Regions from separate parts of the Streptomyces sp. NPDC047117 genome, predicted to be linked through region 1. Evidence: riboswitches for the same ligand, from Rfam matches in the RefSeq annotation. Region 1 holds a riboswitch; the other holds the start of a gene.

Region 1 (7,113 bases):
CGGTGCGGCTGCTGGCCGGCCGGGTGCTGCAGGAGGAGTCCCGCCGGGTGGGTCGCCCGCTCGGCGTCCTGATGGCGGCCGCTTCCGGCGGCTACGCCGGGTACGTGGTGTACGGCCCCGGCGCGTTCGCCCTGCACGGCCACGACGGCCGCGCCTCCTTCGGGCCGCTCACCGCGCTCGGCACCGGCCTGGTGCTCGCCTGCACGGCGCTGTGCGTCCTGATCACCGTGGCGGAGTCCCGTACCGCCCGCTCCGCCACGACCGAGGCGCTGCGCCGCCTCGGCACCCCCGCCGGCCTCCTCCGCCGCGCCGCGGCGCTCCGCGCGTCCGTCCTCGTCGTCGTCCTCGCGGCGGTCACGGGCGGCGTCGCCCACCTGGCAGCGGGGCCGCTGGGGGGCTGAGACTCCGGGGGCCGCTCGGGGTGGCCTGCTCCGGGAGTCCCGGGCGCCCGGCCCGGCCGAGGGGGGCCCGGCTCGACTTCACGGGAGGGACGGGGCCGGAGGCCCGGCCTCCGAAGGAGGGGCCCTCCGCCAGGGTCAGTCCTCCGCCGGCAGGACCACCACGTCGCTCGCCGTGAACGCCGCGCCCACCCGCGCGCCCACCTCCGGCGCCGACGCGAGGGGGCAGGCCGCGTCGAGTTCGGGGCCGGCCGCCGGACGCAGGCGCAGCGCGACGTGCGTACCGCGGAAGGTGCGCGCCGCGACGGTGCAGGGCAGGCCCTCGTGGAGCGGCACCGGGCGGACGCCGGCGGGGCGGACGAGGAGGCGGCAGGCGCCCTCCCCCGTACCGTCCGGGACCGGCACCTTCCCCCAGGCCGTGTCGGCGGCCTCGCCGGTGACCGTGGCCGGTACGACGTTGTCGAAGCCGAGGAAGCGCGCGACGAACTCGTCGGCGGGGCGCTGCCACACGTCCAGCGGCGTTCCGGCCTGCGCGATCCGTCCGTCCCGCATGATCACGACCCGGTCGGCGAGCGCGAAGGCCTCGCCCTGGTCGTGCGTGACCGCCAGGACGGTCGTCCCCAGCTCTTCGAAGAGCCGCCGCAGTTCGACCACGAGGCGTTCGCGCAGGCCGCGGTCGAGCTGCCCGAGCGGCTCGTCCAGCATGAGCAGCCGGGGCCCGGGGGCCAGCGCTCTGGCCAGCGCGACGCGCTGCTGCTCGCCGCCGGAGAGCGAGCCGACGGCACGGCGCCCGGCGCCGGGGAGGCCCACCAGATCGAGCAGTTCGGCGACCTTGCGCTCCCGCTCGGCGCGCGCCGTGCCCCGCATGCGCAGCCCGAAGGCGACGTTGCCCGCCACGTCGCGCTGCGGGAAGAGCTGGTGGTCCTGGAACATCAGCCCGACGCCGCGCCGGTGGGTCGGCACGGTACGCAGGTCCCGGCCGTCCAGTACGACCTCTCCCGCGTCGGCCTGCTGCAACCCGGCGATCACCCGCAGCAGGGTGGACTTGCCGCTGCCACTGGGGCCGAGGACGCACACCGTCTCGTGCTCGGCGACGTCCAGCCCCACCGTGTCCAGCGCGGTGTGCGCCCCGAAGCGCACGGTGAGGCCGCCGAGCCGCAGCAACGGCGCCCCGGACGGGGCGCGTTCGGCGGACGCGGCGGAACCCTCCGCCGGGTTTTCGGTCACCTAGAACTCTCCCGTCCGGTCGGTGCGTACCCGCTCCAGCACCAGCAGCGCCGCCGCGCACACCACCATCAGAATCGTCGACAGGGCCATCGCCTGCCCGTAGTTGAGCTCCCCCGCGCGGCCCAGCAGCCGGGCCACGGCCACCGGCAGGGTGGGCCGGTCCGGGCTCGCGATGAACACCGTCGCGCCGAACTCGCCGAGCGACACGGCGAAGGCGAAGCCGGCCGCGATGAGCAGCGCCCGCCGCACCAGCGGCAGGTCCACCTCGCGCCACACCTGCCAGGGCGCGGCCCCCAGCACCGCGGCGGCCTCCCGCAGCCGCCCGTCCACCGCACGCAGCACCGGCAGCATGGTCCGTACGACGAAGGGCACGCCCACGAGAGCCTGCGCCAACGGCACCAGCCACCACGAGGCGCGCAGGTCCAGCGGCGGCTCGTCCAGCGAGATCAGGAAGCCGAAGCCGACGGTCACGGCGGAGACGCCGAGCGGCAGCATGAGCAGCGCGTCGAAGCCGCGGACGAGCCGGCCGCCGCCCCGCCGCGCCAGCGCCGCCGCGGCGAGCCCGCCGACGACGACGGCGATCGCGGTCGCGGCCACCCCGTACGCCAGCGAGTTCCACAGGGCCGTCAGCGGCGGCACGGTGAACGTCGAGTCGGCACCGGCCGCGGCCTGCAGCGCCCGGTAGAAGGCCGGGCCGTGGCCGTCGGGCCCGGCGAAGGACCGCTCGACCAGTACGGCCAGCGGCAGCACCAGCAGGACGACGATCACGGCGAGCGTGCTCCACAGCAGCGCCCACTGCCCGGCCCCGCGCGGCCGGCGCGCCGTGTGCGCCGCGTCCACGAGCCTCAGCGCGCTCTCGCGGCGCCGGACCGTCCACGCGTGCAGCCCGAGGAGGGCGAGGACCGCGGCGAACTGGAGCAGGGTGAGCACCGCTGCGGTCGGCAGGTCCAGGAAGTCGGCGGTCTGCCGGTAGATCTCCACTTCGAGGGTGGCGTAGCGCGGCCCCCCGAGGATCTGCACGATGCCGAACGAGGTGAAGGTGAAGAGGAAGACCATCAGCGCGGCGGCGGCCACGGCGGGCGCGAGCGCGGGCAGGGTCACCTGCCGCCAGGCCGCGAACCGCCCGGCGCCCAGCACCCGCGCTGCCTCCTCCTGCCGCGGGTCCAGGGCGCCCCAGAGCCCGCCGACGGTCCGTACGACGACCGCGTAGTTGAAGAAGACGTGCGCGAGCAGGATCGCCCAGACCGAGGTGTCCAGCCGTACGCCCCAGAGGTCGTCCAGGAGCCCGCCGCGGCCCACGAGCGCGAGGAAGGCGGAACCGACGACGACGGTGGGCAGCACGAACGGCACGGTGACGACCGCCCGCAGCAACCTCTTTCCGGGGAACTCGAAGCGCGCGAAGACGTACGCGCCCGGGAGCGCGATCAGCAGCGTGAGTGCTGTGGAGGCCGCCGCCTGCCAGACGGTGAACCACAGCACGTGCAGCAGGTCGGGGTCGCCGAGCACGTCCGCCGCCCGCCCCCACTGCCAGCTGCCGCCCTCCCGCAGCCCCCGCCCGACGATGGTGATCACCGGGTAGGCGAAGAAGAGAACGAAGAAGCCGAACGGCAGGGCCATCAGCGCCAGTCGGGTCACCGTGGCGCGGGTGCCACCGGCACGGGTGGGGGGCGCCACCCCCGGCGGGGGTGCAGCCGTGGCTCCTCCGCCCTCTACTTCAGCACGAGCGACGACCACTGCTTGATCCACTGTTCGCGGTTCTTGCTGATCTCCTCGGGCGCCACCGTCTTCGGGTCGTCGATCTTCTGCCCGTACTCGGTGAACAGTTCGGGCACCTTCGCGTCCTCGACGGCCGGGTTCACGAACATCTGCAGCGGCATGTCCTCCTGGAACTCCTTGCTGATCAGGAAGTCCAGCAGCGCCTTGCCGCCCTTCTCGTTCGCCGCGCCCTTCAGCAGTCCGGCGAACTCGATCTGCCGGAAGCAGGTACCGGTGGCGACGCCGGTCGGCGCCTCCTTCGGGGCCGGCTTCTTGTCCATCACCTCGGCCGGCGGGCTGGAGGCGTACGAGACGACCAGCGGCTTGTCGCCCTTGCCGCCACCGCCCCCGGAACCGGAGAACCGCTCGTAGTACGCCTGCTCCCAGCCGTCGACGGCCTCGACGCCGTTGGCCTTGAGCTTCTTCCAGTAGTCCTGCCAGCCGGCCTTGCCATATCGCGCGATGGTGCCGAGCTGGAAGGCCAGCCCCGGCGACGACGTGGCCGGATTCTCGGTGACCAGCAGCCCCTTGTACTCGGGCTTCAGAAGGTCGTCGAAGGTCTTCGGCGGCGCGATCCGGTGCTTCTTGAAGTACGCCTTGTCGTAGTTCACGCAGGTGTCGCCGTAGTCGACGGGCGTCACGCGGTGCTGCGCCTTGTCCAGCTGCAGCTTCTCCGGCACCCCGGCCAGCCCCTTGGCCTTGTACGGCGTGAACAGCCCCTCGTCCAGCCCGCGGGAGAGCAGCGTGTTGTCGATGCCGAAGAAGACGTCGCCCTGCGGGTTGCCCTTGGTCAGTACCGCCTGGTTGACGGCCTTACCGGCGTCGCCGCCCTTGACCATCTGCACCTTGTAGCCGCTGCGCCGCTCGAACTCGGCCAGCACGGACTTCGAGACGGCGAAGGAGTCGTGCGAGACGAGCTTGACGGTCTTGGTGTCGGCCGACCCGCCGCCGGACGTACCGCAGCCGGCCAGCGCCGTACCGCCCACCGCGACGGCGACGGCCGCCACCACGGCGTTCCTGATGGTGCTCACTGATTCATTCCTCCTGGCTGGCCAGGAAGAGACGCGGCCCCGCCCGCGGCGTCAGGTGGACCGGAGCCGCGGGCAGGGCGCAACAGCATGAGGAGACCGAACTTCCTACCCGGAATGACCCGGGCGAGGTTCAAGGGTCTGCGGCAGCGGCATCGGCTTCACTGCTCGCACTCTCAGCGCTGTGGCGCTCCCCTGTCGGATGGTGTGCGTGATAGGTGATGTACGAACGTTCGACGCCACGGTACCAGCGCGCCGCCGCCCTTCCGAGGGCCCACGTGCTTCCACGTGCTCCCTAGGTCCGTCAGCGCTCCGAGGCCGCGAGCTGGCCGCACGCGCCGTCGATCTCCTGCCCACGGGTGTCGCGCACCGTCACCGGCACGCCGTGCGCCGCGATCGCCTCGACGAACGCCTTCTCGTCCTCGGGCCGGGAGGCGGTCCACTTCGAGCCGGGGGTGGGGTTCAGCGGAATCAGGTTCACATGCACCCGCTTCCCCTTGAGCAGCCGCCCGAGCAGGTCACCCCGCCACGCCTGGTCGTTGATGTCCCGGATCAGCGCGTACTCGATCGAGATACGGCGCCCGGACTTCTCCGCGTACGTCCACGCCGCGTCCAGCACCTCACGCACCTTCCAGCGCGTGTTCACCGGCACGAGCGTGTCCCGCAGCTCGTCGTCCGGCGCGTGCAGCGAGACCGCCAGCCGGCACTTGAAGCCCTCGTCGGCGAAGCGCAGCATCGCCGGCACCAGCCCCACCGTGGACACGGTGATCCCCCGCTGCGACAGCCCCAGCCCGTCCGGCTCGGGGTCGGTCAGCCGCCGGATGGCCCCCGTCACCCGGTTGTAGTTGGCAAGCGGCTCGCCCATGCCCATGAAAACAATGTTCGACAGCCGCGCCGGCCCGCCCGGGATCTCCCCGTCCCGGAGCGCCCGCATACCGTCGACGATCTGATGAACGATCTCGGCGGTCGACAGGTTCCGGTCCAGCCCCGCCTGCCCCGTCGCACAGAACGGGCAGTTCATGCCGCACCCGGCCTGCGAGGAGATGCACATCGTGACCCGGTCCGGGTACCGCATCAGCACCGACTCGACCAGCGTCCCGTCGAAGAGCTTCCACAGCGTCTTCCGGGTCTGGTCGTCGTCGCACGAGATGTGCCGCACCACACTCATCAGCTCCGGCAGCATCTCGGCCGCGAGCTTCTCCCGCGCCGCGGCCGGGATGTCCGTCCACTGCTCCGGGTCGTGCGCGTACCGCGCGAAGTAGTGCTGCGAAAGCTGCTTGGCGCGGAACGGCTTCTCCCCGATCGCCGCCACGGCCTCCTTGCGCTCGGCAGGCGTGAGATCGGCAAGATGCCGCGGCGGCTTCTTGGCCCCCCGCGGCGCGACAAAAGTAAGTTCTCCAGGTGCAGGCATGGTCCGTCCAGTGTGGCAGATCATCGAGGGCGCCCCGGGCGGGAGAAGGGTGGGGGCCGTCACCCCGCCGTAGCGCCGGGCGCCTCCCGACCGTGGGCCGTCCGGTCGCCGCTGCGGGCGTACGGGCAGACGATGGAGGTGACGGAGCCGGTACGCGGGCTCGGCGCATCTCGGCGGCGGGACGCGCGAGCCGGAAGGAGGCGCAGCGTCATGGCCCAGTTCATGGACGTCCACCACGGAATGAAGGACCTCACGGCCGACCAGCTGCGACAGGCCCACCAGGCCGATCTCGACATCGAGAAGGAAGAAGGCGTCCACTTCGAGAAGGCCTGGGCGGATCCGGGGTCCGGCACGGTCTACTGCCTCTCCGAGGCACCCTCGGCCGACGCGGTCCAGCGCATCCACGAACGCGCCGGTCACCGGGCCGATGAGATCCACCCGGTCCCCTTGTCCGTGTGACGGCACGGCCCCGGACCGCGGAGAACCGCGGGCAGGGATGCGTACCCGACGCTCACAGGCCCCCGCGCAGCTCGCGCGGGGGCCTGTGGGGTGGAGCGAGGAGGCGCGTCAGCCCGTGCCCACGAAGAGGACCAGGAGGAGCCAGACCACCGGGGCCGTGGGCAGCAGGGAGTCCAGGCGGTCCATGATGCCGCCGTGGCCGGGCAGCAGGGTGCCCATGTCCTTGATGCCCAGGTCCCGCTTGATCATGGACTCGCCGAGGTCGCCGAGGGTGGCGCTGGCGGCGACGGCGAGGCCCAGGAGCAGGCCCTGCCACCACGCGCCGTTCTCGATGAGGAACTCCATGCACAGCGCGCCCGCCGCCATGGCGAAGGCCACCGCGCCGACCAGGCCCTCGCGGGTCTTGCCGGGGCTGATGCGGGGAGCGAGCTTCGTGCGGCCGAAGCGCCAGCCGACGGCGTACGCGCCGGTGTCGCTGACGACCGTGAGCAGCAGGAAGGTCAGTACCCGCTGCGGCCCGTCCGCGTCCGCCGCGAGCATCAGGGCCACGAACGTCGCCAGGAACGGCACGTAGAACGCCGCGAAGACGCCTGCCGTGACGTCCCGGAGGTAGTTGTCCGGAGCCTCCGTCATGCGCCAGACGAGGACCGCGAGCGCGGTGAGCGCCATGGCCACCCAGGCGCCCTCGGCCCCGCGTACGTATCCGGCGACGACCATGGCCGTACCGCCGACCGCGAGCGGCACCAGGGGCACGCGGATGTCCTTGCGCTCCGCGAGCCGGGAGGTCAGCTCCCAGAGCCCGACGACCACGGCGACCGCGACGACGCCCACGAAG
Region 2 (7,113 bases), on a different contig from region 1:
ACCGGCTGCCCGGCCGGACTCCGTCCGCCGCCCGACCGCACCGGTGCGGTCCGCCGAGACCACCAGCACGGCCAGCAGCGTCGTCAGCGGTACGGACGCGACGAGCCCGATGCTGCCCACCAGCGTGCGGACGATCTCCTCGGCCACCACCTCGCTGGTGGCGACCGTACCGACACTGCTCCGCGCGATCGAGAAGAGCAGCAGAAGCGGCAGGGCCGCGCCCGCGTACGCCAGCACCAGCGTGTTCACCACCGACGCGATGTGGTCCCGGCCGATGCGCATCGCCGCGCCGTAGATCCGCCGCCGGCTCGCCGTCGGATCGGCGTCCCGCAGCTCCCACACGGCCGCCGTCTGGGTGACCGTCACATCGTCCAGCACGCCCAGTGAACCGATGATGATCCCCGCCAGCAGCAGACCGCGGATCTCGATGCCCGGGAAGAGGCTGTGCACGAGACCCGTCTGGTCGTCGGTGTTGCCCGTCAGCTGCGCCCAGCCGATGAAGACCGACCCCAGCAGGCCGATCAGCAGCAGCGACGCGAGCGTGCCGAGCACCGCGACCGACGTCCGGGCGGTCAGCCCGTGGCACAGATACAGCGCGATGAGCATGATCGCGCTGCCTCCGATCACCGCCACGAGCAGGGGATTCGACCCTTGCAGGATGGCGGGCAGGATGAACACCGTGAGCACCGCGAAGCTCGCCGCCAGCGCGACCAGCGCCAGGATTCCGCGGAGCCGGCCGACGACCACCACCGCCAGGGCGAACACCGCCGCCAGCACCCACATCGGGAACGAGCGGTCCACGTCGGTGACGGAGTACTGCAGGTTCCGCGGCGCCTTGGGTGCGTACGCCACCACGACGCCCTGGCCCTCGGTGTAGCGGCGTGAAGCGTCCGGCGTCACCACGGTCTTGAAGCGGTGTCCGGTGTCCTTGCCGCTGGTGACCTCGATGGTCGCCTGCTCGCAGCTCTGCGCCTGCTGCTGCTCACCGCCGGACGGGCCCGACGGCTGCTGTTGCTGTTGCATCTGTTGCTGCTGCTGGGCATTGACGTCCGCGCAGTTCACCTTCGTCAGGCGGACGACACGCGCGGTCTGGGTCTCCTGGTCGAAACCCACCCCGGACGGCTTGTGCGAGGGCGCGCCGCCGGGCCACAGCGCGATCAGCCCCACGCCCACTGCCAGGGCGAACGGGATCAGTACCGCGGCGATGACCTTGCGCAGGTGCCGGGACACGGGGGTCGCGGGGCCGTGGCTGTGTCCATGGCTGTGGCCGTGTCCTTGCGGGGTGCCGGACGCGGGGGAATGGCCGTGCGGCTGGTGCTCGGGCTCGTTGGAGGTCACCGCCCGATCATCCAACAACTCACCGGGCCCCCTGTTCACCACGCGGCATCGGCCGCTACCGTGGTGGCACCTTTGCAATCGCGGGAGCTCGGAGCACCGGGCTGAGAGGGCGCTGATCTCCGTCCCAGCGAGGTTTCACGTGAAACCTCAGCAGACGGAAACCGCTGCGTCGACCGCCGAACCTGTTACCGGGTAATGCCGGCGTAGGGAGTGGGTCTTCAATGACTCTGCAGGATGCACGCACGCCCGAAAACGGTGGCACCGACGAGTCTGCCGAGACGCAGCAGATCGGCTGGCACAAGGGCTACATCTCTGGTTCGCGCCCCGACCTGCGGGTGCCGGTCCGGAGGGTGCACCTCACCAATGGCGAGCACGTGACGCTTTACGACACGTCAGGCCCGTACACCGACCCCCAGATCGAAACCGACGTCCGCCGTGGCCTCGCGCCGCTGCGGGAGAATTGGATCATCGCCCGCGGCGACACCGAGGAGTACGCGGGCCGGCCGCTGCGTCCGGAGGACGACGGCCTCAAGCACACCTCGCCGCGCGGCGGCCTGAAGAACCTCGACGCGGTCTTCCCCGGCCGTCCCCGGCAGCCACGCCGGGCCCGCGAGGGCGCCGTCTCGCAGCTCGCGTACGCGCAGCGCGGCGAGATCACCGCGGAGATGGAGTACGTCGCGGTCCGTGAGAACTGCACGCCCGAGTTCGTACGGGACGAAATCGCGGCGGGTCGCGCGGTATTGCCGGCCAATGTCAACCACCCGGAGATCGAGCCGATGATCATCGGCAAGAACTTCCTGGTGAAGGTCAACGCCAACATCGGCAACTCCGCGGTGACCTCCTCCATCGAGGAGGAGGTGGAGAAGATGACCTGGGCGACCCGCTGGGGCGCCGACACGGTCATGGACCTCTCCACCGGACGCAACATCCACACCACCCGCGAGTGGGTGCTGCGCAACTCCCCCGTCCCGATCGGCACCGTCCCCCTCTACCAGGCGCTGGAGAAGGTCGACGGCAAAGCCGAGGACCTGACCTGGGAGATCTACAAGGACACCGTCATCGAGCAGGCCGAGCAGGGCGTCGACTACATGACGGTCCACGCCGGCGTGCTGCTGCGGTACGTACCGCTCACCGCCCGCCGTAAGACCGGCATCGTCTCCCGCGGCGGTTCGATCATGGCGGCCTGGTGCCTGGCGCACCACAAGGAGTCGTTCCTCTACGAGAACTTCGAAGAACTCTGCGACATCCTCGCGTCGTACGACGTCACGTTCTCCCTCGGAGACGGGCTGCGCCCCGGTTCCATCGCGGACGCCAACGACGAGGCGCAGTTCGCCGAGCTGAAGACGCTCGGTGAGCTGAACACGATCGCCAAGGCACACGGCGTGCAGACCATGATCGAGGGCCCGGGACACGTCCCGATGCACAAGATCAAGGAGAACATCGACCTCCAGCAGGAGATCTGCGAGGAGGCGCCGTTCTACACGCTCGGCCCGCTGACCACCGACATCGCGCCCGCGTACGACCACATCACCTCCGGTATCGGCGCCGCGATGATCGCCTGGTGGGGCACGGCGATGCTCTGCTACGTCACGCCCAAGGAGCACCTGGGCCTGCCCGACCGCGACGACGTGAAGACCGGTGTCATCACATACAAGATCGCGGCACACGCGGCCGACCTGGCGAAGGGCCACCCGGGCGCACAGGAGTGGGACGACGCCCTCTCCGACGCGCGCTTCGAGTTCCGCTGGGAGGACCAGTTCAACCTGGCCCTCGATCCGGACACCGCCCGCGCGTTCCACGACGAGACGCTCCCCGCGGAGCCGGCCAAGACCGCGCACTTCTGCTCCATGTGCGGCCCGAAGTTCTGCTCGATGAAGATCTCCCAGGACATCCGCCGCGAACACGGTGGTGACCTGGCGATCGACCCCGAAGCGGGCATGGCCGAGAAGTCCAAGGAGTTCGCGGCAGCGGGCAACCGGGTGTATCTGCCGATCGCGGAGTGACCTGAGCGCGGCCACCGCGCACCGCCCGTCCGCCGAGGGGCCCTGGCACGAGCCGGGGCCCCTCGGCGCTGTCCTGCCACAGCCGCCGGGCGGCGCGGCAGCACCCGTGCCGGCGGAGCCCGCCGCGGCTCACTCCGGCTGGTGGTCCGGGCCGCCGTAGTCCGGGCTCGTGAAGTCGGGGCTGGTGAAGCGGGGGCGGACGGCGGCGCGGTGATCGTCCTCCGGGCCGGAGAAGCGCGGATGGGTGTAGCCGAGCGGCGGCATGCGTCCGACGTCCGAGGTGCGGTGGACGACGAAGCGGCCGGCGGCTTCGGGCGCCGCGGGCGACGAGGGCGCGGGCGGATTTCTGTCGGTGTCGCCGTCGGCGGGCTCGCCGGCCGGCGGGCCGGGGGCGGCCGGGCCACCGGGACCGGACGTCGGGGCCGTACCGGGCGCACGGTCGGCAGCGCCGGCCGGGGCGGCCGGCGTGCCCGGTCGCGGCGGGCTCGCGGGCTTCTCCGCGGAGGAGCCGGGGTGCGGGCCCGGTGGCGCTTCCGGTGCCGTCAGGGCCTCCAGCAGGAACGGGCGCAGGCCGCGTTCGAGGAGGGCCTCGCGCCACTTCTCCCGGGCCCGGTCGACCTCCTGGGCGAGCTCGCTCGGGCGGGAGGCGCGCAGGGACGTGGAGCCGTTCCGGAGCGCGGTGACGAGCAGGCCCCCCATCGCGATGAGGATCGTCGCCGCGGTCAGACCGGCGAACGCCCAGCCGACGCTGATCAGCGGCTGCGCCAGGGCCTCGTCGGGGCTGACGGTGTGCAGGGCGTAGCCGATGAGGAGGAAGAGGACCGCGGCGATGCCCGCCAGGACGGGCGCGAGGACCGTGACCATCGCGGCCAGCCCGGCGCCCGTGGTTTCGGCGACCTCGCCCATCGCGGCGAGGTTGACGCCGGCGCCGCCCGCGCCGTTCCCACCGCCCTCGCCCGCTTCGGTACCGGCCGTGGCCGGGCGCGCGGACGCGGGCGAGCGCAACTCCGCGCGCAGCGAGACGTAATGCTGGTATTCGGCCGTCGCGCACGCGGCGATGGCGGTCGTGGCGCTGAGCGCCATGGTGCGCAGCTGCTCAGTGTTGAGGCGCATGCCTGTCGCGGCGAGATCCGGGCGGTCGGCCGCGGCGCGCAGAGCCTCGTCGAGGGCCCGCCGGAATTCCTCGCGGTCCTCGTTCAGCAGGTGCGGAGCGCTGTTCATGTGCATCCCCCGATGCTCCGTAGGGCCGTACGGGCCGGTATGAACCGGGCAGTTGGCGGGAAACGGAGGAGAGCCTGCTACGGATAGACCGATGGTAGAGCGCGCCCTGTCCGGCGTGACAGAGGATTTCGGAAATTCGCTCCGGCCGTGACAAGCCTTCCCCGGCCGCCCCCCGGCCCGTCTACTGTGCCCACGCTCAGCCCCCGCCCGGCCGGTTACCGGCCTGCGGTACCCATGCCCCGATACGGGTCAGGCAGTCAGGGGGAGCTGAACGACCAGCAGCTTTCCGGCCATCGTGACGCCGCCGTCCATGGCGACCGCGAGCCCGTCGGCGTACACGTGCGGCTCCTCGACCGCGACGCCCTCGCTCTCGCCGTCCTCGGTGCCGACCTCGCCGAGGAGGTACGGGATGGGGCTGTGCCCGTGGACGATGCGCTCGCCGCCGTACGTGCCGATCAGTTCGAGCACGGCCTGCGGGCCGGACTCGTCGCGGAACGCGAACCGCTTGGTCAGCTTGCGGAAGAGGTCCCAGACCTCGTTGGCGTCGCTGCGGGTGAGGACGTCGTGGACGGCGTCGTTGACCGCCTCGATGGAGTCGCCGTAGTCGAGGTACGCGGTGGTGTCGGAGTGCACCAGGAGGTGCCCGTCCTCCTGCGTCATGGCGTCCAGCCGGGCCATCCACTGCAGGTGGTGGTCCTGGAGACGGTCCATGTCGGTCTTCTGGCCGCCGTTGAGCAGCCAGGCGGCCTGGAAGGAGGCGGTGCCGGCGCCGGACTGCACGGGGGTGTCGCCGAACCGCTTGGCGCCGAGCAGCAGCAGCTCGTGGTTGCCCATGAGGGCCTTGCAGTAGCCGCCTGCCGCAGCGGCCTCGGCGGACAGCTGCATGACCAGGTCGATCACGCCGATGCCGTCCGGGCCGCGGTCGGTGAAGTCGCCGAGGAACCACAGCCGGGCGTTGCCGGCCGCCCAGTGGCCCTCGGTGTCGATCAGACCCTCGGCGAACAGCGCGGCACGCAGCTCGTCGTAGTAGCCGTGCACGTCACCGACGACGTACAGCGGGCCGCCCGCCTCGCCCTCGCCGACCTGCTGGAGGTGGAGGGCGGGGTGGTCGACCAGGGTGTCGGTGTACGTGACGGGGGTGCCGTCCGGGCCGACCACGGGGAGGTCGCGCTCGGTGGGGGTGTAGTCGGCGGGCAGCTGGTCCGGCGGCGGGGCCTGTGCGCCGGTGCCGTAGGTGAGGCGGGCGTACGGCCGCGCCCTGGTGCGTACGCGGACCTCGGGGTCGAGGCGCTCCTGAGATGCCGCCTGCCCGTCCTGGGGAGCCGGGACGGGCTGCGGCGGGAGGTATCCGTCCTGAGGGGCCTGGCGGGGGTGCGGCACGTACCCGTCGTGCGGGACGTACTGCTCCGGCGGCGCGTACCCGTCCTGCGGGGCGTACGCGTCCTGGGGGGCGTACGCCTCCTGCGCGGGGCCGTTCGGTGCGGCCCCGGGTGTTCCAGGAGGAACGGGCGCAGGAGGTTGTGCCGCCATGGTCCGCACCATGGGTCCCAGACCGGCCCCCTGAGTCATCGACCCCTCCACCGTCGCGCCGCCGTGCACCTCGCGGACCTTGCCTGGTCGACGGCGGTCCGTGGTGTCGTGCGCCCATCATAGGAACGCCGCTCGCGGCTTGTGACGCACCAGGGGGTGGTCAATCGTTCTGAGCCCGGCGTTCACTGCTGTTTTCTCCCGGCTTCGCCCTGTTTTTCCCCTCGCGGCCGTGGCCGTCCGGCGGAATGCTCAGTCGCCGGACGGGCCGCGCGGTGGGCTGACCGTCGTACGTGGGGACCTCCGTTGGGACGAGGTGCGCACGATCAGGTCGGTCGGTATCACCTGCTCGACGGGGCGCCCGTTGTCGAGCCCTTCGATGGCGTCGATGAGGAGTTGGACGACGGCGGTACCGATGCGCCGGGGTTTGAGGGAGAGGGTCGTGATGGGCGGTTCGGTGCTGGCGTAGACGGTGGATTCGCTGCAGCACACGAGCAGGAGGTCGTCCGGGACCCGGAGACCGTAGCGGCGCGCGGCGGCGAGGAGGTCGGTGCCGTTCGGGTCGAAGAGGCCGTAGACCGCGTCCGGGCGGTCCGGGCGGGCCAGCAGACGGTCGGCGGCGACGGCGCCCGCACACGGGTCGTGCGCGGGATAGGACTCGTAGACCGGGTCCTGGCCGACCCGCTCGCACCACTGGAGATAGGCGGTGGTGGACAGGCGGGTGTAGGTGTCGGTGGTGGTGCCCGTGAGAAGGCCGATGCGGCGGGCGCCGGCGTCGGCGAGGTGGTCGAGGAGGCCGAGGACGGCTGCTTCGTGGTCGTTGTCGACCCAGCCGGTGACGGGGAGGGTGCCGCCCGGACGCCCGTCGGAGACGACGGGGATGCCGTGCCGGACGAGCTCGGTGACGACCGGGTCGCCGTCGGCGGGGTCGATGACGACCGTGCCGTCCAGGGCGACGTTGGACCAGACGTCGTGACGGGAGGTCGCGGGCAGGATGACCAGGGCATAGCCACGGGCCAGTGCG

The links. A riboswitch is a leader RNA that binds a small molecule or an ion and turns the genes downstream of it on or off. The one in region 1 is predicted to bind thiamine pyrophosphate.
Region 2: another riboswitch for thiamine pyrophosphate. It lies ahead of thiC (phosphomethylpyrimidine synthase ThiC); the one in region 1 lies ahead of ABZ840_RS10360 (thiamine ABC transporter substrate-binding protein).

What each region holds. Positions count from the first base shown of each region.
Region 1 covers NZ_JBEYUN010000004.1:398,876-405,988, reverse strand. The annotation lists gene ABZ840_RS10375 (hypothetical protein) at 1-401, shown strand, start outside; gene ABZ840_RS10370 (ABC transporter ATP-binding protein) at 537-1,562, opposite strand; gene ABZ840_RS10365 (iron ABC transporter permease) at 1,626-3,242, opposite strand; gene ABZ840_RS10360 (thiamine ABC transporter substrate-binding protein) at 3,335-4,411, opposite strand; TPP riboswitch at 4,496-4,615, opposite strand; gene rlmN (23S rRNA (adenine(2503)-C(2))-methyltransferase RlmN) at 4,713-5,819, opposite strand; gene ABZ840_RS10350 (SCO4226 family nickel-binding protein) at 6,030-6,278, shown strand; gene ABZ840_RS10345 (phosphatidate cytidylyltransferase) at 6,387-7,113, opposite strand, start outside.
Region 2 covers NZ_JBEYUN010000002.1:341,238-348,350, reverse strand. The annotation lists gene ABZ840_RS04655 (YibE/F family protein) at 1-1,338, opposite strand, end outside; TPP riboswitch at 1,409-1,565, shown strand; gene thiC (phosphomethylpyrimidine synthase ThiC) at 1,560-3,341, shown strand; gene ABZ840_RS04645 (hypothetical protein) at 3,471-4,562, opposite strand; gene ABZ840_RS04640 (metallophosphoesterase) at 4,812-6,092, opposite strand; gene ABZ840_RS04635 (LacI family DNA-binding transcriptional regulator) at 6,342-7,113, opposite strand, start outside.